Regions from separate parts of the Streptomyces sp. AM 4-1-1 genome, predicted to be linked through region 1. Evidence: riboswitches for the same ligand, from Rfam matches in the RefSeq annotation. Region 1 holds a riboswitch; each other region holds the start of a gene.
The links. Region 1 has a riboswitch for cobalamin ahead of PZB75_RS28270 (iron ABC transporter permease). Riboswitches for the same ligand answer to the same signal wherever they lie in the genome.

Region 1 (7,738 bases):
GTGCCGCGGGAGCGCTGGTTCGACGCGGCTTCGACACTCGTGCACTACATCCTCGGCGCGGTCAGCCAGAACGCCCGCGTCGAAGGGGACAGTCCCGGCGCCGACGGCGAAGTCGACCGCGGGGAGTACTTCGACGCGGCCTCGGCGCGATGGCGAGCACTCGCGCCCGGGACCTATCCGTTCATGCACGCCATCGGCGGCCAGATGAGGGACCACGACGACCGCGAGCAGTTCCTCACGGGCATCACCGTCATCCTCGACGGCCTCGTCCGTCTGCACTGACGCCCCCGGCCGGGCAGCCCCGGCCAGGGCTTTGAGAAGAGGACACCTCCATGCATGACGTCATCGTCGGGCGGCGCACACGCGCGAGCCGCGCGGGGCCACATCCGGCAATGGTGCGGCTGGAGAGGTTCGCCGCGTACACCGTCGAGACCGTGGGCGTCGCCCGCACCGGCATTCTTCTGTCACCCGGAGGTGGCGTCTGGGACGCGATCGAGGACGACGCCGCCGAGCTGAACACCGCTCTGCTGACCGAGCTGGCCCGCCTCGATCTCGCCTGCGTGCACCTGGAGGCCACCACCGACGAGGACACCCTCCTCCAGCTGAGGAACGCCTGGCCCGGCACCCTGATCATCAGCCCCACCATGCCCGGCGGAGCCAAGCAGACCGGCAAGTCCGAAGCCGACCACTGGCTGGGACTCGGCGCCGACCTGATCGCCTTCCGCCGCGCCTTCCTCGCCAACCCCGACCTCGCCGAACGACTGCGCGCCGGCCTGCCCGTCGCCCCCGCCGACGAGAACACCTTCTACCAAGGCGGCGACAGCGGGTACATCACCTATTTGACGTACCAGTACACCGCCTGACCGGCACCCAACGGAATCCGCAGAGCGGCCGCGAGTCTTCGCGGCCGCGGCCCGCCACGCCTTGGAGGGCCTGGACGACGAGGCGCCGGGGTCGACCTGGCCGAGAATCCGGAGTTCGCCGAAGGGCCGTCCACATCATCGAGGGCCTGCTCAAGAGCCCCTCCGAGGTGAAGTTCGACCGGATCGTGGCTGCCTGCTCCTTCCACGCCGTCCTCCCGGTGCTGCTCGCGCAGGCCCGGTCCGGCGGAAAGATCCTGCTCACCCTGTCCGGCTGCCTCTACGTGGCGGGAGCCGGCCAGGATCGGCCGTGGGCAGCCGGTGTGCTTGGAGGGACTCGGGGCAGGAACCATAACGATCACTCTTCTGAGCAGGAGTGAAAGGGGCGCGCCGAAGCCTGGGGAGGTCAAGGCGCGCCCTTGCCGTCTTGTTACGCTTCCTGTGCCTCCCGCGGGGGAAGACCGGTGAGAATCCGGCGCTGACCCGCAACGGTGTGCGCGGCCCACGTCGGCCACGCAAGTCCGATGACCCGCGGCAGGTGAGCAACCCGTCAACCGCTCGCCGCGGACTGCGAGCAGGGACCTCTCAGAGCCCCCGGGCTCTTCTGGTGCCTGCCCTGCGCGTTCCACCGGTGGCACCAACCCGGAGGATGTGCGCCCGTTTTGCCCCGCACCGCCGCTCTCTCTGTCCCCGCGGAAGTCTCGCGCGGACGAATACCGACTGCGCCGCTGGTCGTCGGACTCGCACTCGTGTTGGTCGTCTCACTCGCGTGCGGGGTCGGGCTCGGAGCGACCGGAATGGGCTGGGGCCAGGTGCTGCGGCTCATGTGGGCCGGCCTCAGCGGCGGGAGTATTGATACCGGCGACGCGGGGGCGTACACCATCGTGTGGGAGATCCGCTTCCCGCGCGTCGTACTCGCGGCCGTGGTCGGCGCGGGGCTCGCCGCGGTCGGTGTCGCGGTGCAGGCGCTGGTTCGGAACGCTCTGGCCGATCCCTTCGTGCTCGGTATCTCCTCGGGCGCCGCTGTCGGCGCCAACGCGGTCATCCTGTTCGGCGCGCTCGCCGGTCTCGGCGTATGGGCACTCTCCTTCTCCGCCTTCGTGTCGGCGCTCGCCGCGACCCTCATCGTCTACGCGGTGGCCCGCTCCCCGCTCGGGCTCAGCCCGCTGCGGCTCGTCCTGACCGGCACGGCGCTCGCATACGGTTTCCAGGCGGTCACCACCGTCATGGTCTTCAGCGCCGAGCGAGGCGAGGCGGCTCGCGCAGCGATGATGTGGCTGCTCGGCAGCCTGGGCGGCGCGACGTGGCCGAAGGTGCCGCTGGCGGCTGCGACGGTGCTGGCGGGCTGGCTGTGGCTCAAACTGCGGGCAGGCGCGCTGGACGCGCTCTCGATGGGTGACGAGACGTCGTCGGTGCTGGGCGTGCCGCCCCAGCGGCTGCGGCGTGAGCTGTTCGTCGTTACGGCGGCTGTGACGGGCACGGTGGTCGCCGTGAGCGGGGCGATCGGTTTCGTCGGGCTGATGGTTCCGCACCTCGTGCGGATGCTCGTGGGCGCCTCGCACACCCGTGTACTCGCGGTCGCGCCGCTCGCCGGAGCGGTACTGCTCGTGTGGGCCGACCTCCTGTCGCGGGCGCTGCTCGCGCCCACCGAGCTGCCCGTCGGCGTGGTCACGGCCGCCCTCGGCGTGCCCGCGTTCCTGCTGCTCATGCGGCGTGGCGGCCACGCGCTCACAGGACGCTGAGTTCAGGCGTCCAGCAACACCATCCGTACCCGTATCGATGTTCATCATGAAGGAGGAGACGTGCGGCTCGACGTCGAAGGCGTTTCGGTCGAGGTGGCCGGCACGCGGCTCGTCGACGAGGTCACCCTCGACGCGCCCACCGGAACCTTCGTGGGACTGATCGGGCCCAACGGCAGCGGGAAGTCGACGCTGCTGCGGTGCGTCTACCGGGCACGACGCCCCGACACGGGAGTCGTCAGGGTCGGCAGCGAGGATGTGCACCGCATGACGCCCCGGGCCGCGGCGCGCCTGCTCGCCGCGCTTCCGCAGGAGTCGGCCGCGGACTTCGACTTCACGGTCACCGAGGTCGTCACGATGGGACGCCTGCCGCACCGCGAGCGCACCTCCGTGGGTGACCGGCAGATCGTCCTGAAGGCCCTGGAACAGGCAGGAGTGGCGCACCTCGCCACGCGCAGCTTCCTGTCGCTCTCCGGCGGGGAGAAACAGCGGGTACTCATCGCCCGTGCGCTCACCCAGCAGCCGCGCGTCCTCGTCCTGGACGAGCCCACGAACCACCTCGACATAGCCCACCAGCTCGATGTGCTGCGCCGGGTCCGTGCCAGTGGCCCGACCGTGCTCGCTGCCCTGCATGACCTGAACCTCGCCGCCGCCCACTGCGACCGGCTGCACGTCCTGTGCGGCGGCCGCGTCGTCGCCTCGGGCCCCCCGGACGAGGTCCTGTCCCCCGCGCTGCTCGCCGAGGTCTTCGGCGTAAGGGCGCACCGGGTGCGCCACCCCGAAACCGGCGCCACCCAGTTCCTCTTCGATTCACTGACTCCCTGACTCCCCGGAAGGCTCCTGTGCACAAGCTCGTGACCACCGCCTCGCTCGGCCTCGCCGCCGCCCTCACGCTGACCGGCTGCGGTGCGAAAGTCTCACCCGACGACAAGAACACCGAGCCGCAAGCCGTGACCGTCACCAACTGCGGGAAGAAGGTCACTTACGACAAGCGACCCGAGCGGGTGGTGACCAACGATGTCGGCATCACCGAGCTCATGTTCGCTCTCGGCCTGGAGAGCCACATGGCGGGCTACGTCATGCCCGGCGACAAACGTTCCGTCGAGGACCTGCCGTACAAGGACGCATACGACAAGGTGAAGTGGCTCTCCAAAGACCGCATCACCAAGGAGACAGCGCTCTCCGTACGCGCCGACCTCGTCCTCGCCGGCTGGAACTACGGCTTCAACGAGAACGCGTTGACGCCGGACGAGCTGCACAAGGCGGGCATCGATACGTATCTGCTCACCGAGTCCTGCCGCAACGCCCGCACCAGCACCTCGCGCGGAGTCATGCCGCCACTCGACGCGCTCTACACGGATCTGGAGAACCTCGGCACGATCTTCGGCGTCGAGGAGCGCGCACAAAAGCTGATCAAGCAGTACAAGGCAACGGTTGCCGACGTTCGAGCGAAGGCCCCCCAGGGCGCGGACCGGCCCTCGGTGTTCCTCTACGACAGCGGCCAGGACCAGCCCTTCACCTCGGGCCGCTACGCCGCACCCGAGCAGATCATCAGCGAGGCCGGGGGCGTCAACCTCCTGCACGACCTCAAGGACTCCTGGACAGCGGTCGGCTGGGAGACGGTCGTGAAGAGGAACCCGGACGTCATCGTCATCAACAACTACGGCTCGACGAGCGCGGAGCAGAAAAGGAAGTTCCTGCTCTCTTACCCGCCGCTGCGAAACGTCTCCGCGATCAAGCACAAGCGGATCTACACGCTGGACTACGCCGATCTCGTCGAGAGCCCGCGCAACCCCTCAGCGATCGAGCGGCTCGGCACGTACCTGCGCCAAGGCGCTGACGGTTCCTGAGAAGAACGGCAGAGGCCCGGACACGGCATAGGCACGGACTTACGCCTCTCCATCGGAGAAAGCACAGTGGGGCGCTATCCCGCCCTGGACACGCGCCCATCCACCGCCCAGCGGGTCACCGACCCCGTCGGCGCACTGCTGTGGATCTCGCCCGCGCTGCCGGGCCGCACCCACGACCTGGCCGCCGCCCGCACCCACCGGATCAGAACTCACTGATGACGGCCGGTCGGCGCCGTGGATTCGCGCCGGTCCTTGTCCCTCGGACTCACTGCACGTAACGGGCACGTTCCGGCGTACAGGGTGTGCCGGCCGTCACCGGGTCGACCGTGAAGGACAGCGGGACCCCGCTCGTGCCGTCGGCCGTGTCGTTGTCCCCGAGTTCGACATTTCCGGATCGTCGAATGCCCTCAGGCGGACGTCCGACCCATGGTGACCGTGCTGTTCGCGGCCGCCGGCGACGACCGCGAACAGCACGGTTCGTCCTCGCGACGGATGCACCGTCCCCGAGGAAGTCAGAGGCCGAGCACGCGGCGCAGCCACGACAGCCGCGCCGCGAGGGCGGCCCGGCTCGTCTCGTGGCCGGGGGCGAAGACGTCGAAGCCGTGGAAGGCTCCGTTCCAGATGTGCAGCTCCGCCTCTCCGCCCGCGGCCCAGATGCGGGACGCGTAGGCCACGTCCTCGTCGCGGAACAGCTCGGCGCTGCCTGCCTCGATGAACGCCGGCGGAAGAGCTGACAGGTCCGCCGCGCGGGCGGGTGCGGCGTAGACCGACACGTCGGCCGTGGGGTCGCCCGCCTTCTCGCCGAGCAGCGCCTGCCAGGCGACCACATTGATCCCACGCTGCCAGGTGCCGGTGCCGTCGTACTGGTGGCTGGAGACGGTCGTGTTGGTGTCGTCGAGCATCGGGCACAGCAGCAACTGCCCAGCCAGAGGTGGCCCGTTGCGGTCGCGGGCCAGCAGAGAGACCCCGGCCGACAGGCCACCCCCCGCGCTGCCGCCCATGACGACGACACGGCAAGGGTCGACGCCGAGTTCGGCGGCGTTCTCCGACATCCACTTCAGGCCGGCGTAGCAGTCCTCGACCGGTGCCGGATCGGGGTTCTCCGGGGCGAGGCGGTATCCGACGCAGACGGCGACGACGCCGAGCTGTTCCACGAGGTCGGCGATCCTCGGGATGTCCTGGTGGCGGTGGCCGCTGATGGTGCCGCCGCCGTGGATGTTGTAGAGCCCCGGTACCGGGGCGCCCAGGTACCGCGGACGCAGCACGGTGATTTCGAGGTCCGGAGCGCCGTCCGGCCCGGGGACCGTACGCTCCTCGGCGTCGATCTCACGCGTGCCGATGACCTCCGCGACCGTCAGCTGGGGGAAGACCCCGGCCTCACGCATCAGCGGGACGGTCTCCAGCGACGGTGCGGGCCCGTCTCCCGAAGGCATGCTCTCCAGCACCGCGTTCAGGGCCGGGTCGAAGGGAACTGGGGTGACTGGCATGACTCTCCCCTTGCTTCAGTTTGCTTGTGGTGGTCCGACCCGTGATCGGACCGGTGATCGGATCAGCGCGGAAGACCGTGTCGTGTCCTGGTCCGACACGGCCAGGCACACCGGGCCGGGAGGACGTGACGGTAGGGGCCCGCTACCTCGGCGGCGCGAAGGTGAGTGCCCGCGCCGGGTTGTCGACCATGATCGACCGGATGGCCTCCTCCGCCACCCCGAGACGGCGCAGGGCCGGCAGGAAGTACCGCGGGATGTAGTCGAAGCCCTTGCCGCCGTACTTCTTGAGCTGGATCTTCTGGCACACGTCGTGGCCGAGCACGATCCGCTCCGCCCAGCCCCGTTCCACCAGGTCCGCGACGCCCCGGGCGACCTTGTGATCGCTCATCAGGAACAGGTGGCCCCACGGGCTTCCGGGTGAGGCCATGAAGTCGAACTCCACGAAGACGCCACGGGCCAGCAGGCGTTCGCCGAACGACGGGTCCGCCAGGACGTCCGAGGCGTGTCCCAGTACGACGTTCGAGGGGGCGACGCCCTCCTCCTCCAGGATGTCGAGGACCCGGAACTTCTCCTCACCGACGCCGCCGACATGGAAGGTGAGGGGCGCCCCGGTGATCCGGCCGGCGCGTGCGCCGGCCCGCACGCTCTTGAGTTCGTTGTCGGTGAGCGGCGCGGTCTCCGCACCGATCTCACCGATGACGCCGGTACGGACGCCGGTACCGTCGGCGCCGATCACGACATCGCGCACGATGATGTCGGTGAGTTCGTCGACGCCGCGCGCGTCCATGTCCGCCGGGTGGAAGGCGGGGGTGTACCAGCCGCCGCCCATGACGACGTTGAGCCCGCCGGCCTCGGAGAGTCGCAGGAGCTTGCCGGGGTCCCGGCCCAGGCCGATGGGGGACACCTCGACCAGGGTGCCGCCGCCGGCCCGGGTGAAGGCCCCCACCTCCGACAGCATCTCGTCGAAGTCGTCCATCACGTCGTTGTCGGCGTTCGGACATCCGTGCCGCGTGCGTGCGAGGTTGGCGAGCGTGAGCGGTTCGGCGGCCTCGGGCGAGTCCTCGCCGGGTCGGCGGAAACGCGCCGGACGCCGCAGGTCGACGAAGACGTGCTCGTGCATGAGCGTCTGTCCCAGCGTGGCCGGGTCCACCGGTCCGGCGACGGTCAGGACCTGGCCGGCGATGTCCGGGATCTCGAACGGGTAGCGGCTCACGAGTCTGCCCTCGGGGTCGGGACGGTCAGGAGCCGCCCGGGGTTGTGCACGGTGACGGCCTCGACGAGGGAGTCGTCGGCTCCGAGCATCTTCAGGTACGGGACGAACTGCTGGAGGACGAAGCCGTAGCCGCCGCCACCCCAGGCGAGGAGTTGTGATTTGGCACAAACGCCCTGCGACAGGAGAACCTGGCCGACACGGCCACGGCGGGCGAGTTCGAGCACGGCCGCGGCGACGTCCTGGTCGTCGGAGACGCTGAGCACCGACGGGAGCCGCCCGAGGCGGTCGAACTGTACGAACACGCCGCGCTCCAGGAGCGGTTCGAGGTCGTCGGGGCGGGGCGAGAGCGCGTCGCAGCACCCGACGACGACCCGGGCGAGGTCCGCGCCCTCGTCGGCGAGCAGATCGAGCACACGCCGCTGGACGGCCGGATCGTCGGACCGGTCGAGCGAGATCGCGGCGCCGGTCTCGGCCGACGCCCTCGCGGCCGCGACGAGAACGGCGCGCTGGGCGGACTCGTCCGGGTCGAGCGCCGCGATCCGCCCGATGACGCCGGCGCGCACGCCGTCCACGCCCTCGGTGAGATCCC
Region 2 (7,738 bases), 260 kb from region 1:
GCCGTGGACAAGGCCCTGAAGTGGATCGCGTCGCGGCAGTTGCCGGACGGCGGATTCCCCGGCGCCGCGGGCGACTCCGTGAACTCCGCCGCCCTCGCCGTGCAGGGTCTCTCCCTGGACGCGCCGAAGTACGGGCCGCAGATCGCCAGGGCCCGTAAGTTCCTGGCGTCCCAGCAGAACGCGGACGGCGGGTTCAACGTCGCCGAGGAGGGCCAGCGGGGCTCCGACATCCGCGCCTCCACCCAGGCGGTCGGCGGATCGACGGGCATCTCCTTCGGCATGCTGACCCGCAGCCTGACCGGCACCACCGCGCAGCCTCTGCCCGACCCCGACCCGTCGGCCTCCGCGCCTGTCATCGTCACTCCCGGTGATGACTCCGGCGGTGCGGGCGCGGCGGACGGCTCGGCGTCCGGCGACGGCAGCCTGGCGTCGACCGGACTCCAGGCCGGCGTCCTCGCGGCGGCGGCCGTCGCGCTGGTCCTGGCCGGCCGGTGCGTGGTCGTGGTGGCCCGCAGGCACCGCACGACGACCGGGGGGACGCGGTGACCTCCCGCGTCCGGCGGACGTCCGGCCGTGTCGTCGCCGCGCTCGGCCTGACGGCGGCCGCGCTCGGCGCGACCACCACGACGGCCGACGCCGCCCCGCAGCCGATCGGCCGGTGCACCACGTCCTCCGGTGTCGTGCTCGCCGTGGACTTCAGCCACTGGGGCGGGCCGGTGTACCGCTCCTGCGGTACGACACCGACCACCGGTTACGAACTCCTCAACCAGGGCGGCTGGGCGACCACCGGCACCGGACACGACGGCCCCGCGTTCATCTGCCGGATCGGCTACAGCGGCCACCAGGGCGGCAGGCAGTACCCCACCTCGCAGCAGGAGGACTGTGTCCTCACCCCGCCGGCCTCCGCCTACTGGTCGTACTGGCACGCCGGCCCCGGTGACCACACCTGGGAGTACAGCCAGCTGGGCGCCATGAGCTACCGGCCCAGGCCGGGCAGCGTGGACCTGTGGATCTTCGGCGGTACGGACATCGGTGGCACCAAGGGGCGGCCCACGGTCACCCCCGACCAGCTGCGCGCCCACAACGCCAGGCGCACCGGGGGTGGTTCGGACTCCAGGCCCGCCCCCGGACGGACCACCCGGGGGCCGGACGTGCGGCGGCCGACGACCGCCGCCCCGCCGCCCGCCCCCGTTCCCGTACCGCCTGTCGTGAGCGCGAGCCCGTCCGCCAGTGCCTCGCCGTCCGTCCCGGCGTCGCCGTCCCCTTCCCCGTCGCTCCCGGTGACCTCGGCGTCGGCGTCGGCGGTCGCGGCGCCGAGCGCGGGAACGGAGGTCATTGACGCGGCCCCCGCCTCGGACGCCCCGCACGACTCCGGTTCGCTGGTGCCCGTCGCGGCTACCACAGGACTGGTCGTCGTCATCGGCGGCGCGGCCGTGTTCGCCGCGAAGCGCCGCCGCCGTGCGGAGTAGGCCGGTGCCGCGTACCGCCCCGCCCGTCCCCACGCCCGTGTCGGACTCCGCGCCGAGCACGGGCGGCCGGCGCCTTCCCCGTACCCTGCACCCGGTGGCCTGGTGGATCTGGGCGCTCGCCCTCGCCACCGCCGTCAGCCGCACCAACAACCCGCTGCTGCTCTTCCTCGTGCTCGCCGTGCTCGGTCACGTCATCACGATGCGGCGCACCGAGGCCCCCTGGGCGCGGGGGTTCAAGTACTACCTGTATCTGGCGCTCACCGTGGTCGCGGTCCGGGTGGCGTTCCGCGCCGTCTTCGCCACCGGCATCACCCCGCGCGACCATTTCCTCTTCTCGCTGCCGCACATTCCGACCCCCGACTGGTACGCGGGCATCCGGCTCGGTGGTCCCGTCTCCCTCGAAGCGCTGCTCTCGGCCGCCACCGACGGGCTCCGCCTCGCCTGCATGCTCTGCTGCGTCGGCGCGGCGAACACCCTCGCCAACCCGAAGCGGGCCCTGCGCGTCCTGCCCGGCGCGCTGTACGAACTCGGCGTCGCCGTTACGGTGTCCATCAGTGTGGCCCCTCAACTGGTGCAGAGCGTGCAGCGCGTGAGCCGTGCCCGGCGGTTGCGGGCGGGCCGTGGGCGGGGGTTGAGGGCACTGCGCGGCATCGTCGTCCCGGTGCTGGAGGACGCTCTGGAACGCTCCTTGCGGCTGGCTGCCGCGATGGACTCGCGTGGCTACGGCCGGGCGGGCTCCGCGACCCGTGGCTCGCGCCGGCTGACCGGCACGCTGATGCTGCTCGGCATGTGCGGGCTGTGCGCCGGGGCGTACGGCCTGCTGGACGCGACGGCGCCGAGGCCGCTCGGGCTGCCGGCCCTGGCGGCGGGCGCCCTGCTGTGCGTCGCGGGTCTGCGGTTCGGCGGGCGCCGGATCACCCGGACCACGTACCGGCCCGATCCGTGGCGGTTCGCCGAATGGGCCGTGGCGTCCTGCGGTGTGCTCTCCGCCGTGCTGCTCTTCAGTGACGTCGGCTACGACCCGGCCGAGCTGAACCCGTCGATCTATCCGCTGAGTTGGCCGACCCTGCCGCTGCTCCCCGCCGCGGCGGTCCTGCTCGCCGGAGCGGCCGGGTTCCTCGCGCCGCCACCGGGCCCGTCCACCCCGCGTGTTCCCGCGCGGCGCACCGAGGATGCCAAGTGATCACTTTCGACCAGGTCGGCGTGGAGTACGACGACGGCGCCGGGCCGGTGCTGCGCGAGGTGGACCTGACGGTCGACGAGGGTGAACTCTGCCTCGTCGTCGGTCATACCGGGGTCGGCAAGTCGACCCTGCTCGGGGCCGTCAACGGTCTCGTACCGCATTTCACCGGCGGCACCCTGTACGGCAGGGTCACCGTCGACGGCAGGGACACCGCGCACCACCCGCCGCGTGAACTCGCCGATGTGGTCGGCGTGGTGGGACAGGACCCGCTCGACGGCTTCGTCACCGACACCGTGGAGGAGGAACTTGCCTACGCCATGGAGCAGTTGGCCGTCCCCGCCGCCGTGATGCGCAAACGCGTCGAGGAGACCCTCGATCTGCTCGGCCTGGCCGATCTGCGCCACCGGGCCCTGTACGAGTTGTCCGGCGGCCAGCAACAGCGCGTCGCGATCGGTTCCGTCCTCACCGCGCATCCCCGTGTGCTGGTGCTCGACGAGCCCACCTCCGCGCTCGACCCGACGGCGGCCGAGGAGGTCCTGGCCGCCGTCACCCGTCTCGTGCACGACCTCGGGGTCACCGTGCTCCTCGCCGAACACCGCCTGGAGCGGGTCGTGCAGTACGCCGACCGGGTCCTCCATCTCCCGGGCGACGGCCGGGTGGTGTCCGGCACACCGTCCGAGATCTTCCGTACGTCGTCGATCGCGCCGCCCATCGTGGAGCTGGGCAGAAGCGCCGGCTGGTCGCCCCTCCCGCTCTCCGTCCGCGACGCCCGGCGGGCCGCGGTCACGCTGCGCGGCGACCTGGCCGACACCCCGCCGCCACCCGTCCGTCCCACCGCCGTCCGTCCCACCACCGCCGGCGTCGCTGACGCGGCACCGCTGCTGACGGCACGCGGCGTCACGGTGGCGTACCACGGCGTCCCGGCCGTGCGCGAGGTCGATCTCGATCTGCGCGGCGGCGAGATCACCGCCCTCATGGGCCGCAACGGCTCGGGCAAGTCCTCCTTGCTGTGGGCACTCCAGGGGTCGGGGCCCCGTAGATCCGGCACCGTGCGGGTCGGTCCGGACACCGGGGCGAAGAGGCCCGATCCGAAGGCCCTGCCGGCCGCGGAGGCCCGGCGGCTGGTCGGCCTCGTACCGCAGACCCCGACCGATCTGCTCTATCTCGAAAGCGTCGAGCAGGAACTGGACCAGGCCGACGTCGAGTCGTCGGGCGCGCGCGGCGGGGTCCGCGCACGCTCCGTCCTCGACCGGCTGGCTCCCGGTATCGACGGCGGCACGCATCCGCGCGATCTGTCCGAGGGCCAGAAGCTGGCCCTGGTGCTCGCCATCCAACTGACCGCCGCCCCACGGGTCCTGTTGCTCGACGAGCCCACCCGGGGGCTCGACTACCGGGCGAAGACCCAGCTCATCTCCATCGTCGACGCCCTGGCGTCCGAGGGCCGGTCGGTGGTGATCTCCACCCATGACGTCGAGTTCGTGGCCCGGGCGGCCGACCGGGTGGTCGTCATGGCCGAGGGCGACATCGTCGCCGACGGACCGACGGCCGAAGTCATCGTCGCCTCGCCCGTGTTCGCCCCTCAGGTGGCGAAGATCCTCGCACCGCTCCCGTACCTGACGGCAGATCAGGTGACGTCCGTACTCACCCGTGACGAGGCGGGTTCATGATCGGGCGTGCCACGACGGCCATCCGGGTCACTCCGCGCGCCGGCCTGGTGATCGCGATGGCGGGCTTCCTGGGACTGGTCGCGTTCTTCTGGCCCTTCCTCGTCGCACCGGGCACCTTCGGCTCGAACTACGCGCCGCCGCTCATCTTCGGCGTGCTGCTCGTCCTCGTCCTCTGCGTCGTGATGTCCGAGATCGCCGAGGGTGGCATCAGCTCCAAGGCGCTGGCCATGCTCGGGGTGCTCTCCGCCGTCAACGCGGCGTTGCGCCCGCTCGGCGCGGGCACGGCGGGCATCGAGACGGTGTTCTTCGTGCTGGTCCTGGCGGGCCGGGTGTACGGTCCCGGGTTCGGCTTCACCCTCGGCTGCACCTCGCTGTTCGCGTCGGCGCTGATCACCGGCGGGGTCGGCCCGTGGATGCCGTACCAGATGTTCGGCTGCGCCTTCGTGGGCATGCTGGCCGGACTGCTGCCCCGGGCCACCGGCCGCCGCGAGATCCTGCTGCTGGCCGGATACGGATCGGTCTCCGGCTACCTCTTCGGTTTTCTGCTCAACCTCTCCTTCTGGCCCTTCTCCCTCGATCCGAACAGCTCGATCGCCTATCTGCCGGGGCTCCCCTTCACCGAGCAGTGGCAGCGCTATCTCGCGTTCGACCTGGCCACCTCGCTCGGCTGGGACACCGGTCGCGCCGTCACCAACTTCGTCTGCGTCGTCCTGGCCGGACCCGCCGTCCTCGCCACCTTCCGCCGCGCGGCCCGCAAGGCCCGCTTCCAGGCACCGGTCAGGTTCGCCGACGACCGACCGTGAGATGAACACCAGGCGGCCCCAAGGGAGTTCGAGGAACACGAAAACCCGGATTCGCGCCCGCCCCACCTCGTACTGTCATACGATCCAGCTACTTCGGACGATTCCGGAGCCACAACCGAATGCGTGCGCGACTGGGGAAAGCCGGTGGGAATCCGGCACTGACCTGCAACCGTGTGCGGCGCGACACGCGCCGCGAGCCGGAGATCCCGACGCGCCACGCGTACCGCTTCTCACCGCCACGGTCTGCGGCGTGAAGCCCCGGGCCCCTGGTTCACCGGTCCCCGCCGCCTCCGTCCGGAACGCGGCCGGGGAATCCCCGTGCGCCGGGTGTACGGGGTCCCGCGCCGGGCCCGTACACACCGGAAGGCATCACCATGCGCCAGCGTCTGGCCCGCACCCTCGCCATATCGACGGCCGTACTCGGCCTCACCGTCACCGCCGCCGCTCCCGCCACCGCGCACGGCCACGGCGTACGCGCCAACGCGCCGATCACGGTATCCCTGAACGTGCAGGGGCCCGACGGCGTCCTCTTCAAGGGCCATGTCCGGACCAGGGGCCACGACGTCACCACCGCAACCGGCGGCACCCACACCTGTGACGGCACCAACGGCGGCCAGAACCCGAACGCGGGTGCCACGCCGACCGCCACGCTCGACGACGCCGCCAGGAAGAGACACTTCACCTGGGACGGCACCTGGTACCCGTCCTTCGACGACTTCAGCGTGGACACGATCAAGGGCGTCAGCGGCGGCGCCACGGCGTACTGGAACATCTCGGTGAACGGCGCCCCGACCCCGGTGGGCGGCTGCCAGTTCCGGCTGAAGGCGGGCGACAAGGTCGCGTTCACCTGGAGCGCCTTCTGACGGAGCGGGGTTCCCCGCGGCAGCGGCCGCGGGGAACCCCGCGCGAGCGCACGGGTCCGGGCCGCTCGGGGCGCGTCGCCGGACGGTGTTCCCGGCGTTCTCCGTTCCCGGTGCGTTCAACCGCCCGTCGTCCGGGTATCGCAGGCTTCGCGACGAGCGCGTATGCGCTGCTCGACCGACCGACTCCCCGAGACAAGGACCGGCCGCATTGCGAACGCACTGGCGTAGAAGAGTCCATCTCACCGCTGCCACCCTCTCCGTCGTGGCACTGGGTCTGTCCGGCGCGTCGGCGTCGGCTCAGCCCCCGACACCGGAACAGAGCCGCGCCCGCACCTTCCCGCAGCCCCAGACGCGAGCACAGACCCAATCCCAGGCGCAGAGCACGGTGCGGATCAACGAGATCGAGTCGAGCGGCGGTACGCCGGGCGACTGGGTCGAACTGGTCAACACCGGCTCGGCGTCCGCCGACGTCTCCCGCTGGATCGTCAAGGACGACGACGACTCGCACACCTACACCATCGCGTCGGGCACCTCGCTGGCCCCGGGCGGGCATCTCGTGCTCGACGTCGAGTCGTCCTTCGGACTGGGCTCCTCGGACTCGGTACGGCTGCTGCGGCCCGACAGCTCCACACCGGTCGACTCGTACACCTGGACCGCCCACGCCACGACCACGTACGGCCGCTGCGCCGACGGCGCCGGGCCGTTCACCACGACATCCGCACCGACCAGGGGTACGGCGAACGCGTGCGGCGGGCAGAGTCCCGGCACCGGCACCCGGTGGCCGGGCGACGCCACGGTCACCGTCGCCGACCGCTCGAACGCGTTCGGTACGAACCTCAGCGGCCTCTCCTTCCAGAGCCCCGACGTACTGTGGGCGGTGAAGAACGGACCGGGCAGGCTCTACCGCCTGGTGCCCGACGGCACGACATGGCGCCCCGACCCGGCCGGTGGCTGGTCCTCGGGCAAGGCGCTGCGCTACGGCAACGGCGGCGGCGACCCGGACGCCGAGGGCGTGGCCGTCACCCCTGACGGAGTGTTCGTCGCCACCGAGCGCGACAACGACCACGGCGGCATCAGCCTGCCGAAGATCCTCCGCTTCGACGTCTCGTCCACGGCTGCTTCCCTGAACGCGACCGCCGAGTGGAACCTCACCGCCGACCTGCCCGCCGTGCCGGCCAACAGCGGGCCGGAGGGCATCGCATGGGTTCCGGACACCTATCTCACCGCGCACGGCTTCCATGACGAGCACACGGGCGGCGCGTACGACCCGGCGGCCTATCCCGATCACGGCGGCGGGCTGTTCTTCGTCGGTCTGGAGGCCAACGGCACGGTGTACGCCTACGCGCTGAACCGGACCGGCGGCGGATACACCCGGGTCGCCACCTTCCCGAGCGGTTTCCCGGCGGTGATGGACCTCGAATTCGAGCCGGAGACCGGCCGGCTGTGGGCGGTCTGCGACAACACCTGTGCGGGCCGCGCGGCGACCCTCGGCATCGACACGCGGGGCCGGTTCACCGTCACCGCCGTGTACGACCGCCCCGCCGCGATGCCCGACCACAACAACGAGGGCTTCGCCATCGCGCCGCGAGCGGCCTGTGCGGCGGGCCGGAAGCCGGTGCTCTGGTCCGACGACGACAACGACGACAAGCACGCGCTGCGCGCGGGCACACTCCCCTGCACCCCGTCCGCCACGTCCACGACGGCGCCCGGCACTCGCTGACACCGGCCGCCGTCGCGGCCGAGCGTGACGAGC
Region 3 (7,738 bases), 6.4 Mb from region 1:
TGTGGCACTCTGGTTCCGGCCGTCCCACCGGGCTCCCCCGTACCGGTGGGGCGGTTTCGGGTGTTCCGCGCTCTCCCCCGGTCCCCCTTCCCGTTCTCTCCGTTCGGCCTCCCGGAGTGACGGACCCTCACCTCGCATATCGGTCGCATCCTCGCTGTGACGTGATCAACTTCCCCGAACACGCATACGCGCTTCCCCCGGGGGCAGGCGAACACACCTCATGGCCCATAACCCAGGGGAGCGTGACCAGATGACGGCGCACACCGCGCAGACGGCCCACATGGAGCGAGCGGAGGGTGCACGGTCGACGGCGACGAGCACATCGGTCGTACCGGGCACCTCGGACATCGCTGGTATCAAGGGCGTGACGAGCTTCACCGACGACCTTCCGTGGATCGAGGACGCGGGGAAGATAGCTCCCAAGGACGCGCGGAATCTGTCGAAGCTGTTCTTCGACCGGCTCCAGGTGCTTGAGGAGGGCACGCACGAGTACCAGTACGCGCGCAACACCCTTATCGAGATGAACCTCTCCCTCGTCCGGTTCGCGGCGGGCCGCTTCCGCAACCGGGGCAGCGGCGACATGGAGGACATCGTCCAGGTCGGCACCATCGGTCTGATCAAGGCGATCGACCGGTTCGACCTCTCCCGCGAGGTGGAGTTCACCTCCTTCGCGGTCCCGTACATCGTCGGCGAGATCAAGCGGTTCTTCCGGGACACCAGCTGGGCCGTGCACGTGCCGCGCCGGCTCCAGGAGCTGCGGGTCGACATCGCCAAGGCCAAGGAGACCCTGGCGGGCGACCTGGACCGGGACCCGACCGTCCGGGAACTCGCCGAGCACCTGGGGATCGACGAGTCGGAGGTCAGCGAGGGCATCGTCGCCGCCAACGGCTACACGGCCGGATCGCTGGACATGCCGACCGACGCGACGGACGCGGGACGGCTCAACACCCCGGGCCGCACCGTCGTCGACGCCATGGGCGACACGGACCCCGCGCTGGAGAGCGTCGAGAACCTGCACACGCTCGCTCCCCTGCTGAGCAACCTGGACGCGCGCGAGCGGCGCATCATCGACATGCGGTTCGGCCAGGAGATGACCCAGGCCCAGATAGGCGCCGAACTCGACATCTCGCAGATGCATGTGTCACGGCTGCTCAGCCGGATTCTCCGCAAGCTCCGCAACGGGATGTTCACCGAGGACTGAGCCGCCGGCCGCCGGTCCGACCGGCGGCGCCCGGCCCCTCGGCGACCATCCGCCGGCCCGCGACCACTCCCCGTACCCGCAGAGGACCGTACGGCGGGGGACGCGGGCCGGCGGCGGCGCGTGACGGCTCCCCCGCGCCTCGGCCGCTCCGCGAAGGTGTCCCGCCCCACCGCCCGGTGTTGCCAGGACATTGCGGGTTCGTGGCCAAACCGGTGACATGCTTCCGCACGCGCGCGGCGCCCTCTACGGTCCGAAGCCGGACGGTCGTGAGGCTTTGCCCCACACCACTGAGCTACCCGTGCGAGGAACGTCATGAGCCAGCCCCTGGACTCCGTCACCGCAGGCCACACCCCTGAGGGTCAGGACCACGACCGGCCGGACGCCGGGCCCGCCTGGTCCTTCGAGACCAAGCAGATCCACTCGGGCGCCGTCCCCGACCCGACGACGGGCGCCCGCGCGGTGCCGATCTACCAGTCCACGTCGTTCGTCTTCCGGGACACCCAGCACGCGGCCGACGTCTTCTCGCTCGCCGAGCCCGGCAACATCTACACCCGCATCCACAACCCGACCCAGGACGTCCTGGAGCAGCGGATCGCCGCGCTGGAGGGCGGAGTCGCCGCCGTCGCGGTCGCCTCGGGGCAGGCCGCGCAGACCCTCGCCGTCCTGACGCTCGCGGGGGCCGGCGACCACATCGTCTCCAGCACCTCCCTCTACGGCGGTACGTTCAACCTGTTCCGCCACACCCTCCCCCGGTTCGGCATCGAGGTGACGTTCGTCGACGACCCCGACGACCCGGACGCCTGGCGGGCAGCCGTCAGGCCGAACACCAAGGCGTTCTTCGCCGAGACGCTGGGCAACCCGCGCGGCGACGTGCTCGACATCCGGGGCGTGGCCGACGCGGCGCACGAGGCCGGACTGCCGCTGATCGCCGACAACACCCTGCCCACCCCGTACCTGCTGCGTCCCCTCGACCACGGCGCGGACATCGTGGTCCACTCGGCGACGAAGTTCCTCGGTGGCCACGGCACCACCATCGGCGGGGTGGTCGTCGACGGCGGCACCTTCGACTTCGGCGCGCACGCCGAGCGCTTCCCCGACTTCCACTCCCCCGACCCCAGCTACCACGGGCTGCGTTACTGGCCCGACCTGGGACCCGGTGCGTTCGCCGTGAAGTTGCGGGTGCAGTTGCTGCGCGACCTGGGTCCGGCGCTCTCGCCGCACTCGGCGTTCCTGCTGCTCCAGGGTGTGGAGACGCTCAGCCTGCGGGTGGAGCGGCACACCTCGAACGCGTTGGCCCTCGCCCGGTGGCTGGAGGGGCGCGACGAGGTGTCCGCCGTGCACTACCCGGGCCTGGAGTCGAGCAGGTGGTACGAGGCGGGGCAGCGATATCTGCCGCGCGGCGCCGGCGCGGTGTTCTCGTTCGAGCTGCGCGACGGGGTGGAGGCGGGCAAGCGTTTCGTGGACGCGGTCGAGCTGTTCAGCCACCTCGCGAACATCGGTGACGTACGAAGTCTGATCATCCACCCCGCGTCGACCACCCACAGCCAGCTGGACGAGGCACAGTTGGCCGCCACCGGGGCGACCCCGGGGCTCGTGCGGCTGTCGGTGGGGCTGGAGAACGTGGCGGACCTGAAGGCCGATCTGGAAGCGGGCTTCCGGGCGGCGAAGGCGGCGTCCTGAACCGGACGGCCGCACCCCCCTCGCTCCCCGTCCCGGCCACGGGAGGCCACCGGGACGGGGACCCGCCGGGCCGCAGGTCCTGGGCGCCGCTCGGCCGGCCGCTGCCGCTGGAGTGCGGCGACACGCTTCCCGGCGTGCGGATGGCGTACGAGACGTGGGGACGGCCGGACCCGGACGGGGCGAACGCGGTGCTGGTGCTGCACGCGCTGACGGGTGACAGCCACGCCGCCGGCCCCGCCGGGCCCGGACACCCCACGGCGGGCTGGTGGGACGCCCTGATCGGCCCTGGGAAGGCCCTGGACACCGACCGCTGGTTCGTGGTCGCGCCGAACGTGCTCGGCGGCTGCCAGGGCACCACCGGACCCTCGTCGCCGCATCCGGACGGCGCCCGGTGGGGCAGCCGGTTCCCCCGTCTGACGGTCCGTGACCAGGTGGCCGCCGAGGCCGAGCTGGCCGACGCCCTCGGCATCGGACGCTGGGCCGCGGTCATCGGCGGCTCGATGGGCGGGATGCGGGCGCTCGAATGGGCGGTGAGCCGGCCGGAACGCACCGGGGCCCTGGCGGTGCTGGCCACCACCGCCGCCGCCTCGGCGGAGCAGATCGCCTGGGGATCGCTCCAGATCTCCGCGATCCGCGCCGACCCGGGCTGGCGGGGCGGGGACTACCACGAGGCACCGCCCGGCGAAGGACCCCACCGGGGCCTGGGGCTGGCTCGGCGGATCGCCCATGTCACCTATCGCAGCGAACAGGAGCTGGAAACCCGGTTCGGCGGCCGGCCGCAGCCGGGCGAACACCCCTGTCGGGGCGGGCGTTACGGGGTGGAGTCGTACCTCGATCATCACGCCGCGAAGCTGGTGCGCCGGTTCGACGCGGGCAGCTACGTCACGCTCACCGAGGCCATGAACGGGCACGACGTCGGCAGGGGCCGGGGCGGCGCCGCCCCGGCCCTGCGCGCGGCACGCATGCCCGCCCTGGTCGCGGGTGTCGAGTCCGACCGGCTCTACCCGCTCGCGCAGCAGGCACGGCTGGCGGCCGCGCTGCCCGGCGCAGGCAGGCTCCGGATCATCGACTCGCCGTACGGGCACGACGGATTCCTGATCGAGACCGAGCAGGTCGGGCGCCTGCTGCGCGAGGTGCTGCCCGGCACCTGACACCCACGGCCGGCCGGGGCGGGCACGCGACGGTGATGCCCGGAGAGGCCGGTCCCACGGGACCGCTCCGCCCGGCCGTGGACCTCTTCGGTACGCGTCCCGTCAGATCCGCCCCGCCGTCCGCTCCCCCCGCGCGCCGTCGAGAACCGCCCGGTGCACGGCGCGGGCGAGGCGCGCCCCCCAGGGTGAACGGGGCCCGGCGAACGGTTCCCCGCCGTCGGCGCCCGGGGCGGGCGAGGCGACACAGACGGCGTCGGTGGGGGTCCCCGAGCAGTCGAGTCCGGCGTCCAGAAGCGCCTGCACCTTGGCCTCGGTGGCCGTGGCGACGGCGTTGACCAGCGCGGCGTCGGACAGGGCGACCGGCAGGGTCACCACGATGTTGACGGTGCCGGGCGGCCGCGGCCCGGTGTCGCCGTCCGGCGCAGCGGCCCAGCCCCGGACACCGAGACCGCAGGTGACGGTCGCCGTCGCACCCTTGTCGGTGGCGACCGTGCGGGCGGTGACGTCGGCGGCGGTCATCAGTCCCGCGCCGGGGCCGGTCAGGCCCTCGGCCGCGGCGATCTCCGCGAGATGCCGGTCGGGGTCCAGGCGTGGGTACCCACCGGGCACCTGGGCGTTCACGATCCATCGCCGGGGGCCGAGTCCGCCGCCGAGCACGGCGCTGCCGCACACCCGCCAGCCGGGTCCCAGCCGCCACACGAGGTGGTGCAGACCGACGCCGCCCTCGTGCCGCCCCAGCAGCTCGCCGCGCCGCTGGGGCGGGAAGGTCCGTACGTCGGTGATGGCGCACTCCCTGGGCACGGGTTCGGGCAACGGCCCGCCGATCATATGGGGCGCACCGGACCCGTTCCCAGGCCGGGCCGGTGACCGTCGCTGCCCGCGCCCACGGCCCCGTCACCATCCCCTCGCTTCACTCGAACGGCCTAGTGCGGGTGGCGGCGGCCGCAGGCGCGCGGTGGTGGGCCGTGATGGGCGTCCCCGCACCTGGCGGGTCCGCCGGAGGCCGTCCTCCGGTGCCCGGCGGTTGCACGGTCCTACGGGGTGAGGCGCGATGGAAGTCGGGCGCGCCTCCCCTGGGGGACTCACCCACAGGACGCGCTCGGGCGAGGAGGAATCGGTCATGGGTGCCGCTGACGGTTTCACGGATTCCGGAGAGCTCGACGGCCTGACGGTCTACGACAGTGACGGGGAGAAGATCGGAAATGTGGGGCGGGTGTACGTCGACGACGACACCGGCAAGCCGGACTGGATCACGGTCAAGACCGGTCTGTTCGGCATGAAGGAGAGCTTCGTACCGCTCTCCGGGGCCCGGCGGTCGGGTTCCGACCTGCACATCTCGCATCCCAAGGACCGCGTCAAGGACGCCCCGAGGGTCGACGCGGACGCGCATCTGTCCGTCTCGGAGGAGGAAGAGCTCTACCGGCACTACGGACTGACCCGGAACCGCACGACGAAGCTCGGCGACCGGTCCGGCACCGGCACCGGGACGCCCGACGCGTCCCGCGCGGGTGTTCTGGGTGCCGCGGGCGCCGGAGCGGGCGCCGGAGCGGCGGGTACCGCGCGTACCGCCGGTGATCCGGCCGGTACGGGCAAGCACCGGAACGCGGACGCGTCCGCCATGTCCCGTCCGATGGCGGGGGCGGGAGCGGAGCGGTCGGCTCCCGGCATGGGCGGCAAGGAGGAGGTCATCCGGTCCGAGGAGCAGCTGCGCGTCGGCACGGAGGAGTACGAGAGCGGCAAGGCGCATCTGCGCAAGTACGTGGTGACCGAGAACGTCACCAGGACGGTGCCCGTGAGCCATGAAGAGGTGCGGATGGTCCGTGAACCTCTGCGGGGCGACGAGAAGTCGACCCGGGCGTCGGACATCGGCGAGCAGGACGTGGAGGTCACGCTGCACGCGGAGCGTGCCACGGTCCGCAAGGAGGCCGTGCCGGTGGAACGGGTGCGTCTGGAGACCGACCGGGTCACCGAACAGAAGGAGGTCTCCGCCGAGGTCCGCAAGGAGCAGGTCGACTACGCGGACGGCTCGGAGAAGGGCGGCAAGGACGCGGGCGGCGAGTTCGGCCGCGGTCGTCGCCGCTGACCCTCCGCATCGGCGGGGACAGTCACACACACCGGGTGAGGGGCGGGCCGCAGGGTCCGCCCCTCACCCCGTGGGCCGGTGCCGGGGTGTTCGCCGCCCCGGCACCGGCCCGTGCGCGGGCGCCGGGGCGGCCTCTCAGGTCCGCCGCGTGGCCCCGCCCGGGCAGGAAGCGCACCGAGGGCCGGGCGTCCAACCGGTCCGGGGGACCGCCGCGGTCACGCGGTGGACGTCCGCGATGGGTTCCGCGGTGATCACCTCGTGCGGGGACACCGCCCGCGACGACCCGGCCCTGTTCCGTGACGACGATCCGCTCGCAGAACACCGCCGGGAGACTGTTGGGGTCGTGCGGCGCGACGACGGCAGTTCCCCGGCGTCCCACGGCTCGTGCGCGGAGCCTGGTGTCCGTGTGCCGTGTCCGGTCCCGGGCGCGGCCGCCGGCGGGTCTTCGGACTCGGGTTCACACGGAGGAGGCGCCTTCCCGGGAACCCGTGGGCGTCCCAGTGGCCTTGGCCCCGCCCGTCCCCTGACCGCTGCGCGTCAGCTCCGGACTCGCACCGGATTTCCTGACCCCCGCATGGGGCTTCACCAGCATTTAGCGAACTGTCACGCGGTCGATGACCGCCCGGCGGGGGTGTGCGCGGGGGCAGTACGCCAGGCCGGTGGCCCGGCGTTCCGCCCCCGTTCCGTGGCCCGTCGACCCGGTTCAGGGACGCTGGAGCGCCAGTACGGCGTTGTGTCCGCCGAATCCGAAGGAGTGGCTGACGGCCCGTCCGACGGGTTGCCTCAGCGGTTGTTTGGTGACGCAGTTGAGGTCGAACTCGGGCGCGGGCGCGTCGAGGTTCGCGATCGGTGGTACGACGCCGTGCTGAAGGGTGAGGATGGTCAGCCCGGCCTCGATCGCGCCCGCCGCCCCCATGCAGTGGCCGAGCACGCCCTTGGGGGCGGTGACGGGCGGCCGGTGCGGGTAGACCCGGCTGATGAGGGCGGCCTCGGTCGCGTCGTTCATCGGGGTCGCGGTCCCGTGGGCGTTGACGTGCTCGACGTCCTCCGGCCGCCACCCCGCGTCACGCAGCGCCGACTCGACCGCGGCCTGGGCGACGGCGCCCGAGGGAAGCGGGCTGGTCGGGTGGTGGGCGTCGGTGGTGGCGCCCGTACCGGCGAGCAGCGCGCGGGGGGCCGCGCCCCGGGCGCGCGCGTCGTCGGCCCGTTCCAGCACCATGATGGCGGCGCCCTCACCCATGACCAGTCCGCGGCGGTCGGCGGCGAACGGGCGGCACAGCCCGGCCGGGTCGCCGTCCGCGGGAGCGGCGGCGCCGGAGCGGGCGAGGCCCGTCATGGCGACCGGGTAGATGATCGACTCGGTGGCCCCGGCGACCGCGATGTCGCACTGGCCGGTGACCAGCAGGTCGCGGGCGACGGACAGCGCGGTGACGCCGGACGAGCACGCGGTGCACGGCGCCAGGCTGGGGCCGGTGGCCCGCATGTCGATGGCGATCTCCGCCGCGGGCATGTTGGGGATGGTGAGCAGGATGCCCGACGGTGAGGTGGCGCTCGGGCCGCGCCGGTCGAGGGTGACGGCCTGCGCGGTGAGTCCGGCCGAGCCGCCGCTGCTGGTGCCGACGA
Region 4 (7,738 bases), 5.5 Mb from region 1:
GCTGGCCGAGGAGGTCGAGGAGGGCGGGCACGGTGACGGGGCCCGCCGAGAGCTGGAGGAGGGAGAGCACCTGGGGCACGGCCTCGACGGCTTCGGCGACCGCGGTGGCCTCGATGTCGGGCGAGGCCGGGTGGATGAGGGACCAGGCGTCGAAGAGCGCGACCCAGCCCCGGAGCACGGCGGTGTCGTCGCGGTCCCAGGCGCGCAGCCGCCAGCCGGCGCGTGCGGTGTCGCCGTGCAGCTCGATCAGGCCGGCCAGCCGGGCCCGGTCCCAGCCGGTCCTGATCCGGTCCGGGGACAACTCCAGCGCGGCGGCGGCCCGTTCCAGGGCCTGGGCGGCGAGCGGCGTGGTGCCGGGCGCGGCGCCGTCGGCGACCCAGCGCGCGATGCGCACGGCGTCGGCGAGCACTGCCCTGGCCTGGCGGGCCAGCTCCGCGGGAGGCGGGGTGCCCTCGGGAGGGCGGGGAGCCGGCCTGGTGCGCCGGGAAGCCACGGCCTTGCGAGCGGTGGCAAGGGGTCGCGGGCGGACAAGTCGCAGCCTGGAGTCGCGCGGGGTACGGGACGTCACGGGGAGCAGTCTTCCCGTTGACGGGCCGAAAGCCCAAACGGAACCCGAATTCTGTGCGGGCGGGCGGTTCACGGAATGGGGGACCAAACGGACGAAGCTCGGCATCCGCTCACATCAGGGGCGTGAGGAAGCGTCGCAGCGCCTCCTCGTACCCGGCCGGGTCGGCGTTCCACATCGCCCCATGCGGAGCCCGCGGTACGGGGTGCAGGGAGACCAGGTCCGTGCGGTGCCCGGCGAGTTCGCGGGAGTCGCGCCAGGGCGCCAGGGTGTCGTCGGGGCCGTGGAAGATCATCGTCGGAATGTTCAGGGTCTGCGGGAGGGAGGTGTCCAGGAGGCGGGTGCCGTGCAGTCCGGTCTGTCCCTGGGCGGCGCGCACGGCGAGCGGCAACAGCGCGGCCGGGACCCCCCTGGCGGCCGCCAGGGCGCGCAGGGTGGTGGTCCAGTCGAGCACCGGGGAGTCCAGCACCAGACCGCTGATCCGGTCGCGGAGCCCGGAATTGACGGACGCGTACAGGGCCATCGTCGCCCCGGTGGACCAGCCGTGCACGATGACGTTCTCGGCGCCGTAGCGGACGGCGTAGCGGATGGCCGCGTCCAGGTCGCGCCACTCGGACTCGCCGAGGCGGCTGAGCCCGTCCGGCGGACGAGGTGCCCCGGGATCGCCCCGGTACGCGATGTCGAGGACCGGGAGCTGCTGGTCGTGCAGGAACCCCATGACGTTCATGGGATGGTCCCGGGTGGCGCCGAGACCGTGCACGGTGATCACCCAGGTCTCACGGACACCGGGGACGAACCAGCCGGGGAGGGCGCCGAGTTCGCCGGGGATCTCGACGTCCCGGTGGTCCAGGCCGAGGGCGGTGCGTGGGTCGCCGCTGTGCAGCTCGGGGGTGAACCGGACCTTGTCCCCGGGCTGGAGGACGCCGTGGCTGACGCGCTCCAGTCTGCGGACGACGGTGTCGGCGGCGTGGTGCGCCTGCTCGATCACCGGTCCCACGACCGCGTGCACCCCGGGGCCCACCAGTCCGTAGGTGCCGGGCCTGAGCGCGGCGAAGGAGCGGGTCAGGGTGATCTGCCCGGCGGCCGTCGCGTGCACGGTGACTCGGCGGTCGGCGGGGAGGGGGCGGTCGGAGGGCACCTTGAGGGCGGCGTCGCCCGCGTACCGGCCGGCGGCGACCGCTGCCGCGCCGACGCCGAGGATCGTGGAGACGGTCGCTGCCGTCGCTGTTGCCGGGCGCACGGCTTCAGTGTCGTGGGGCGGGGCGCGTGATGCCAGCGGACGGGGTCCGTCCGGTTGTGTCGGGGTGGTGTGGGCGGGGCGGACGCCGCTGGTCGGACGGTCACCGAGGAGGCGGGGCGGGCGCCGGAATCGGTTCTTCGGCGCGGGCACGCCGGTCCTGTCGGGAGGAGCGGCCGGGTGCGGTTCGCGCACTCCCCGCGGCCAGCCCGTTCCCCCGCGTTCGGCGTGCTCTGTGCGTTCAGTGCGCCCCCACGTTCGGTGCGCTCCGGCGTCCAGCGCACCCCGTGCTCCGTGCGCACCCCGTGCTCCGTGCGTTTCGTGCGCCCTGCGTTTCGCGTGTTCGGCGGCCGGCCGGCCGCCGGTGCGTTCCGGGTACTGGGGGCCTCCCCGCGCGGGCCGTCTCAGTCCCGGACCCGGCGCGCTCCGCCCGGCTGGCCGTAGTCCCTCAGCGCCACCCGCACGTCGTCCATCTCGGCCGGGGAGAGGAGGCTCGGGCTGCGGCCCGGCACCGAGGCGGCGGTGAGCCAGAGGCGGCAGAGCCATTCGAGCTGGGCGGTGCGCTCGTACGCCTCGTCAAGGGTGTCGCCGTACGTGACGGTTCCGTGGTTGCGCAGGAGGCAGCCCGTGCGGTCACGGAGGGCGGCGAGCATGTTCTCGGCCAGCTCGGACGTGCCGTAGCGGGCGTAACCGGCGGTGCGGACCGGGCCGCCGAGGAAAGCGGCGGCGTAGTGCACCGACGGCACCTCGTCGACCAGCGTGGAGACAGCGGTGGCGTGCACGGCGTGGGTGTGCACCACCGCGCCCGCCCCGGTGGTGCGGTAGACGGCGAGGTGGAGGGGGAGTTCGCTGGTCGGTGCGAGTGTTCCGACGACCTGATTGCCTTCGAGGTCGACGCCCACGGCGTCGCGCGGCCCCAGCCGCTCGTACGGCACACCGCTCGGGGTGACCAGGACGACCGCGCCGACCCGCGCCGAGACGTTCCCCGAGGTACCGACGACCAGGCCGTCCGCCACCGTCCTGCGGGCGGTGGTGACGACCTCGTCCCAGGCCCGTTCGATCGCGTCCGGCATCCGCTCGCTCATACGGGAATCCTGTCACTCCGGACGTGAGGGTCATGTGACGGGTCGAGCACGTGGGCACGTCGGCGTCGGCACGTCGGCGTCGGCCGTGGAACGGCGTGCGGTACGGGCCACGGCGGACCGGGCCGCGCCCGTACCGCCCGGTCGCTTCTCCCCCACCCGCACGGACGGACACAAGCGGAACGGCGACGCGCCGTTCGGGTCACCACAACGCCCCGTCCAGTTCATCTCCCGTTCATCCAGGTTGCCTACGGTCCACGTGCCACTGACGTCGAACGATTGCCTGGGTAAATGGAACACATCACGCTGCTGCTCGCGATCGTGATCGCGACAGCTCTAGTGTTCGATTTCACGAACGGTTTCCACGACACCGCGAACGCGATGGCGACGACCATCTCGACCGGCGCACTCAAGCCCAAGACCGCGGTGGCCATGTCCGCCGTTCTCAACCTCGTCGGCGCCTTCCTGTCCGTGGAGGTCGCCAGGACGATCTCCGGCGGGATCATCAACGAGAGCGGGATCAGGACGGAGGTCATCTTCGCCGCGCTCGTCGGCGCCATCCTGTGGAATCTGCTGACCTGGCTGGTCGGCCTGCCGTCCAGTTCCTCCCACGCGCTCTTCGGCGGCCTCATCGGCGCCGCGGTGATGTCCGCGGGCTGGTCGTCCGTCAACGGCGGCACCGTCGTCACCAAGGTGCTGCTCCCCGCCGTCGCCGCCCCGGTCGTCGCGGGGATCGCCGCGCTGCTGGCCACCCGGCTCACGTACCGGATCGGCGGGAAGATCCGGGGCGGGGCGCAGGAGAAGGCCGCCGCCAAGGGCTACCGCGCCGGGCAGATCGCCTCGGCCGGTCTCGTCTCACTCGCCCACGGGACCAACGACGCCCAGAAGACCATGGGCATCATCACGCTCGCGCTGGTCACCGGCGGGGTCCTCTCCCCCGGCTCCAACCCGCCCGTGTGGGTCATCGTCGCCGCCGGGACCGCCATCGCGCTGGGCACCTATCTCGGTGGCTGGCGCATCATCCGCACCATGGGCAGCGGCCTCACCGAACTGCGGCCGCCGCAGGGATTCGCCGCGCAGACCAGCGCGGCCACCGTCATCCTGGCCTCCTCGCACCTCGGCTTCTCCCTCTCCACCACACAGTCCTGCTCCGGTGCCGTGATGGGCGCGGGCCTCGGCCGCCGGGGCGGTGCGGTCCGCTGGTCCACGGCCACCCGGATGTTCGTCGCCTGGGGCCTGACCCTGCCGGCCGCCGGTCTGGTGGGCGCGGGCGCGGAGTTCCTGACGCAGCAGGGCACCTGGGGTGTGGTCGTGGTCGCCGCGCTGCTGGCCGCGGGTTCCGGCGCCATCTGGGCGCTGTCCCGCCGCCGTCCGGTCGGCCACGGCGACGTCGCTCCCTCGGGCGCAGCCCCCGAGGACCCGGCCGCCGAGCCCGCGGGCGTCGTCACCACCGCCATCGCCGCCGTCAGCCCCCCGCCGACCGCCGGGGTCCTGGCCGCCGAACTCAAGGCCACCATCCCGGCCCCCGCGCCGGCCCCGGCGGCCACCGACCCGGCCCGCCCCGCCACGGTCTAGTACCGCCCCGGCACCAGCGGCAGAAAGGACACCGCACCATGCACATCGACTGGGCCGCTCTCGGCACCGTCTTCGGCGTCTCCCTCGTCGTCACCGTCGCCCTGGTGGGCCTGTTCACCCTGGGCATCGTCGGCCTCGCCAAGCAGCGGCCGGAGCCCACGGCGCCGGGCGTCGACGGGAAACGCTCCGGCGGCTCCCTCGTCGCGGCGCGCGCGGGCGCGTACGCCTGCTTCGGGCTGTGCGCGGCGGCGGTCGCGTACGGGATCTTCCTGATCGTCGCCTGAGCCCGGCGCACGCCCCGAGGTCCGGGCCCGGCACACGCCGCCCGCCGGGACCGGCCGCGGTTCCGACCGCACCTGACCACCGGGGTGAGCGCCCCTCTGCGCGCTCACCCTCCATCGGACCGGCCGCACTCCCCCGCGGCCGGTCCGATGTGCGTCTTCGCACACTGCGCCGTCGCAGGTCAACGGCAGGTTGACGGGTGTTCTCGGAGCGTGGTGGACTGCCGAAGCCATTTACGGCGACAGCAGAGGAAGTCCGGTGCGAATCCGGCGCGGTCCCGCCACTGTCACCGGGGAGCGGTCCCCCATCCACCGGAAGTCACGGTTCGCGCGAGCGGGCCGGAAGACCGGGGGAACCGCCGATCCGGGAGCCAGGAGACTCTGCGTCGCCGGTCACGTCGAACCAGGGCGCGGACCCTGAGTGAGGACATAACGCCATGCCTGGCTGCCGTGCGTCGGCCCCCGCCCCCGCGGGCCCGAGCGCTTCCCGCGCCCGAGACCCCCGTACGACGATCCACCGAGGCGTGACGGCGGTCTGAACCCATGCGTGCCGATCGCATCTTCGCGTACGGCGCCACGGCCGGTCTGGCCGGCGATCTGCTCCTCGGCGACCCGCGCCGCGGGCACCCGGTCGCCGTGTTCGGGCGGGCCGCCGCCGCTGTGGAACGACGGCTGTGGCGCGACGACCGGGGCCGGGGCGCGCTGCACGCCCTGGTCTGCGCCGGAGGCGCCGCCGGGGCCGCCGCGCTGGCCGCCCGTACCGTGCGCGACCGTCCCGTCGCCGCCGTCGCCCTGACCGCCGCCGCCACCTGGTCCGTGCTCGGCGGCACCTCGCTGGGCCGCGAGGCCCGTACCGTCGGGGCCGCGCTGGCCGCCGGGGACGTCGAGGCGGCCCGGGAGCGGCTGCCGCACCTGTGCGGCCGCGACCCGCAGTCCCTCGACGCGCCCGGGATCGCCCGCGCCGTCGTGGAGTCCGTCGCCGAGAACACCTCCGACGCCGTCGTCGGCGCCCTGGTGTGGGGCGCGCTGGCCGGGGTGCCCGGACTCGTCGGATTCCGTGCCGTCAACACCCTCGACGCCATGGTGGGGCACAGGTCACCGCGCCACCGCAGGTACGGCTGGGCGTCGGCCCGCCTCGACGACGTCGCGGGCTGGCCCGGCGCCCGCCTCACCGCCGCGCTCGCCGTGGTGGCGGGCGGCCGTCCGCGCGCCGCCGCGCACGCCTGGCGCGCGGACGCGGGCCGCCACCCGAGTCCCAACGCCGGTCCGGTCGAGGCCGCCTTCGCGGGCGCGCTCGGTGTCCGGCTCGGCGGCACCCTCTCCTACGCGGGCCGGGTCGAGCACCGGCCCGTGCTCAACGGCGGCGCCGGCCGCCCCGTCGGCGTGCCCGACATCGAACGCGCGGTGCGGCTCTCGCGCCGGGTGACCGTGCTCGCCCTCGGGGTGTGCGTGGCCGGCCGGCTCCTCGCGGGGCGGCGCACCACCGCCCGCCCCCGGCTCTCCTCGGGACGGACATCCATATGAGCGGCGGACTGCTGGTCGCCGGAACCACGTCGGACGCGGGCAAGAGCGTCGTCACCGCGGGCATCTGCCGCTGGCTGGTGCGCCAGGGGGTGAAGGTCGCCCCGTTCAAGGCGCAGAACATGTCGCTGAACTCGTTCGTCACCCGCGAGGGCGCCGAGATCGGACGCGCCCAGGCCATGCAGGCGCAGGCCGCCCGCGTCGAGCCGACCGCGCTGATGAACCCGGTGCTCCTCAAGCCCGGTGGCGACCGTTCCAGCCAGGTCGTCCTGCTGGGCAGGCCGGTGGGCGAGATGAGCGCGCGCGGGTATCACGGAGGCCGTCAGGAGGCCCTGTTCGGCACGGTCGTGGACTGTCTGGAGCAGCTTCGGGGTACGTACGACGCCGTGATCTGCGAGGGGGCGGGCAGCCCGGCCGAGATCAATCTGCGGCGCACCGACATCGTGAACATGGGCGTCGCGCGGGCCGCGGGCTTCCCGGTCGTCGTCGTCGGCGACATCGACCGGGGCGGCGTCTTCGCCTCGTTCTTCGGTACGACGGCACTGCTCGGCGCCGAGGACCAGGCCCTGATCGCGGGGTACCTGGTCAACAAGTTCCGCGGTGACGTGTCGCTCCTCGAACCCGGCCTCGACATGCTGCGCGAACTCACCGGCCGCCGGACGTACGGGGTGCTGCCCTTCGCGCACGGTCTGGGCATCGACGAGGAGGACGGACTGCGGGTGTCGCTGCGCGGCGCCGTGCGCGAGTCGGCCGTCGCGCCGCCGCACGGTGAGGAGGTGCTGCGCGTCGCCGTCTGCGCCGTACCGCTGATGTCGAACTTCACCGATGTGGACGCCCTGGCCGCCGAACCCGGCGTCGTCGTGCGGTTCGTGGACCGCGCCGAGGAGCTGACCGACGCGGATCTCGTCGTCGTGCCCGGCACCCGGGGCACCGTCCGGGCGCTGGCGTGGCTGCGCGAGCGCGGTCTCGCGGACGCGCTGGTGCGGCGGGCCGCCGAGGGCCGTCCGGTCCTCGGTGTCTGCGGCGGCTACCAACTGCTCGGCGAGCGCGTCGAGGACGACGTGGAGTCCCGCGCGGGACTGGTCGACGGGCTGGGGCTGCTGCCCGTGCGGGTCAGGTTCGACCGCGAGAAGACCCTCGCCCGGCCCGTCGGCGAGGCGCTCGGCGCGCCCGTCGAGGGATACGAGATCCATCACGGTGTCGCCACCGTGCACGGCGGCGAGCCGTTCATCACCGACGGCCGGGGCACACCGCTGGACGGCTGCCGGGTGGGCGCCCTGTGGGGCACCCACTGGCACGGCTCGCTGGAGAGCGACACCTTCCGGCGCCGCTTCCTGACCGAGGTGGCCCGCGCGGCGGGCCGGCGCTTCGTCCCGGCGCCCGACACCTGTTTCGCCGCGCTGCGCGAGGAACAGCTGGACCGCCTCGGCGACCTCATCGAAGAACACGCGGACACCGGCGCGCTGCTGCGGCTCAT

Region 2: another riboswitch for cobalamin. It lies ahead of PZB75_RS27055 (DUF4430 domain-containing protein); the one in region 1 lies ahead of PZB75_RS28270 (iron ABC transporter permease).
Region 3: another riboswitch for cobalamin. It lies ahead of PZB75_RS01165 (ABC transporter ATP-binding protein); the one in region 1 lies ahead of PZB75_RS28270 (iron ABC transporter permease).
Region 4: another riboswitch for cobalamin. It lies ahead of PZB75_RS04985 (cobalamin biosynthesis protein); the one in region 1 lies ahead of PZB75_RS28270 (iron ABC transporter permease).

Annotation. Positions count from the first base shown of each region.
Region 1 is NZ_CP119145.1:6,653,626-6,661,363, reverse strand. It holds gene PZB75_RS28280 (TetR/AcrR family transcriptional regulator C-terminal domain-containing protein) at 1-282, shown strand, start outside; partial or broken gene PZB75_RS28275 (alkene reductase) at 414-863, shown strand; cobalamin riboswitch at 1,266-1,412, shown strand; gene PZB75_RS28270 (iron ABC transporter permease) at 1,610-2,602, shown strand; gene PZB75_RS28265 (ABC transporter ATP-binding protein) at 2,663-3,424, shown strand; gene PZB75_RS28260 (ABC transporter substrate-binding protein) at 3,442-4,449, shown strand; partial or broken gene PZB75_RS28255 (IS5/IS1182 family transposase) at 4,558-4,653, shown strand; gene PZB75_RS28250 (alpha/beta hydrolase) at 4,962-5,936, opposite strand; gene PZB75_RS28245 (aryldialkylphosphatase) at 6,079-7,149, opposite strand; gene PZB75_RS28240 (phosphotriesterase) at 7,146-7,738, opposite strand, start outside.
Region 2 is NZ_CP119145.1:6,388,657-6,396,394, reverse strand. It holds gene PZB75_RS27080 (prenyltransferase/squalene oxidase repeat-containing protein) at 1-546, shown strand, start outside; gene PZB75_RS27075 (hypothetical protein) at 543-1,469, shown strand; gene PZB75_RS27070 (energy-coupling factor transporter transmembrane component T) at 1,507-2,652, shown strand; gene PZB75_RS27065 (ABC transporter ATP-binding protein) at 2,649-4,319, shown strand; gene PZB75_RS27060 (ECF transporter S component) at 4,316-5,122, shown strand; cobalamin riboswitch at 5,210-5,347, shown strand; gene PZB75_RS27055 (DUF4430 domain-containing protein) at 5,497-5,985, shown strand; gene PZB75_RS27050 (lamin tail domain-containing protein) at 6,248-7,705, shown strand.
Region 3 is NZ_CP119145.1:241,119-248,856, forward strand. It holds gene PZB75_RS01140 (RNA polymerase sigma factor SigF) at 251-1,201, shown strand; gene PZB75_RS01145 (bifunctional o-acetylhomoserine/o-acetylserine sulfhydrylase) at 1,514-2,881, shown strand; gene PZB75_RS01150 (homoserine O-acetyltransferase) at 2,878-4,032, shown strand; gene PZB75_RS01155 (adenosylcobinamide amidohydrolase) at 4,135-4,860, opposite strand; gene PZB75_RS01160 (PRC and DUF2382 domain-containing protein) at 5,153-6,115, shown strand; partial or broken gene PZB75_RS01165 (ABC transporter ATP-binding protein) at 6,270-6,479, opposite strand; cobalamin riboswitch at 6,534-6,720, opposite strand; gene PZB75_RS01170 (beta-ketoacyl-[acyl-carrier-protein] synthase family protein) at 6,819-7,738, opposite strand, start outside.
Region 4 is NZ_CP119145.1:1,198,453-1,206,190, forward strand. It holds gene PZB75_RS04960 (hypothetical protein) at 1-493, opposite strand, end outside; gene PZB75_RS04965 (hypothetical protein) at 678-1,805, opposite strand; gene PZB75_RS04970 (class II aldolase/adducin family protein) at 2,207-2,887, opposite strand; gene PZB75_RS04975 (inorganic phosphate transporter) at 3,176-4,459, shown strand; gene PZB75_RS04980 (hypothetical protein) at 4,498-4,743, shown strand; cobalamin riboswitch at 4,988-5,122, shown strand; gene PZB75_RS04985 (cobalamin biosynthesis protein) at 5,284-6,264, shown strand; gene PZB75_RS04990 (cobyric acid synthase) at 6,261-7,738, shown strand, end outside.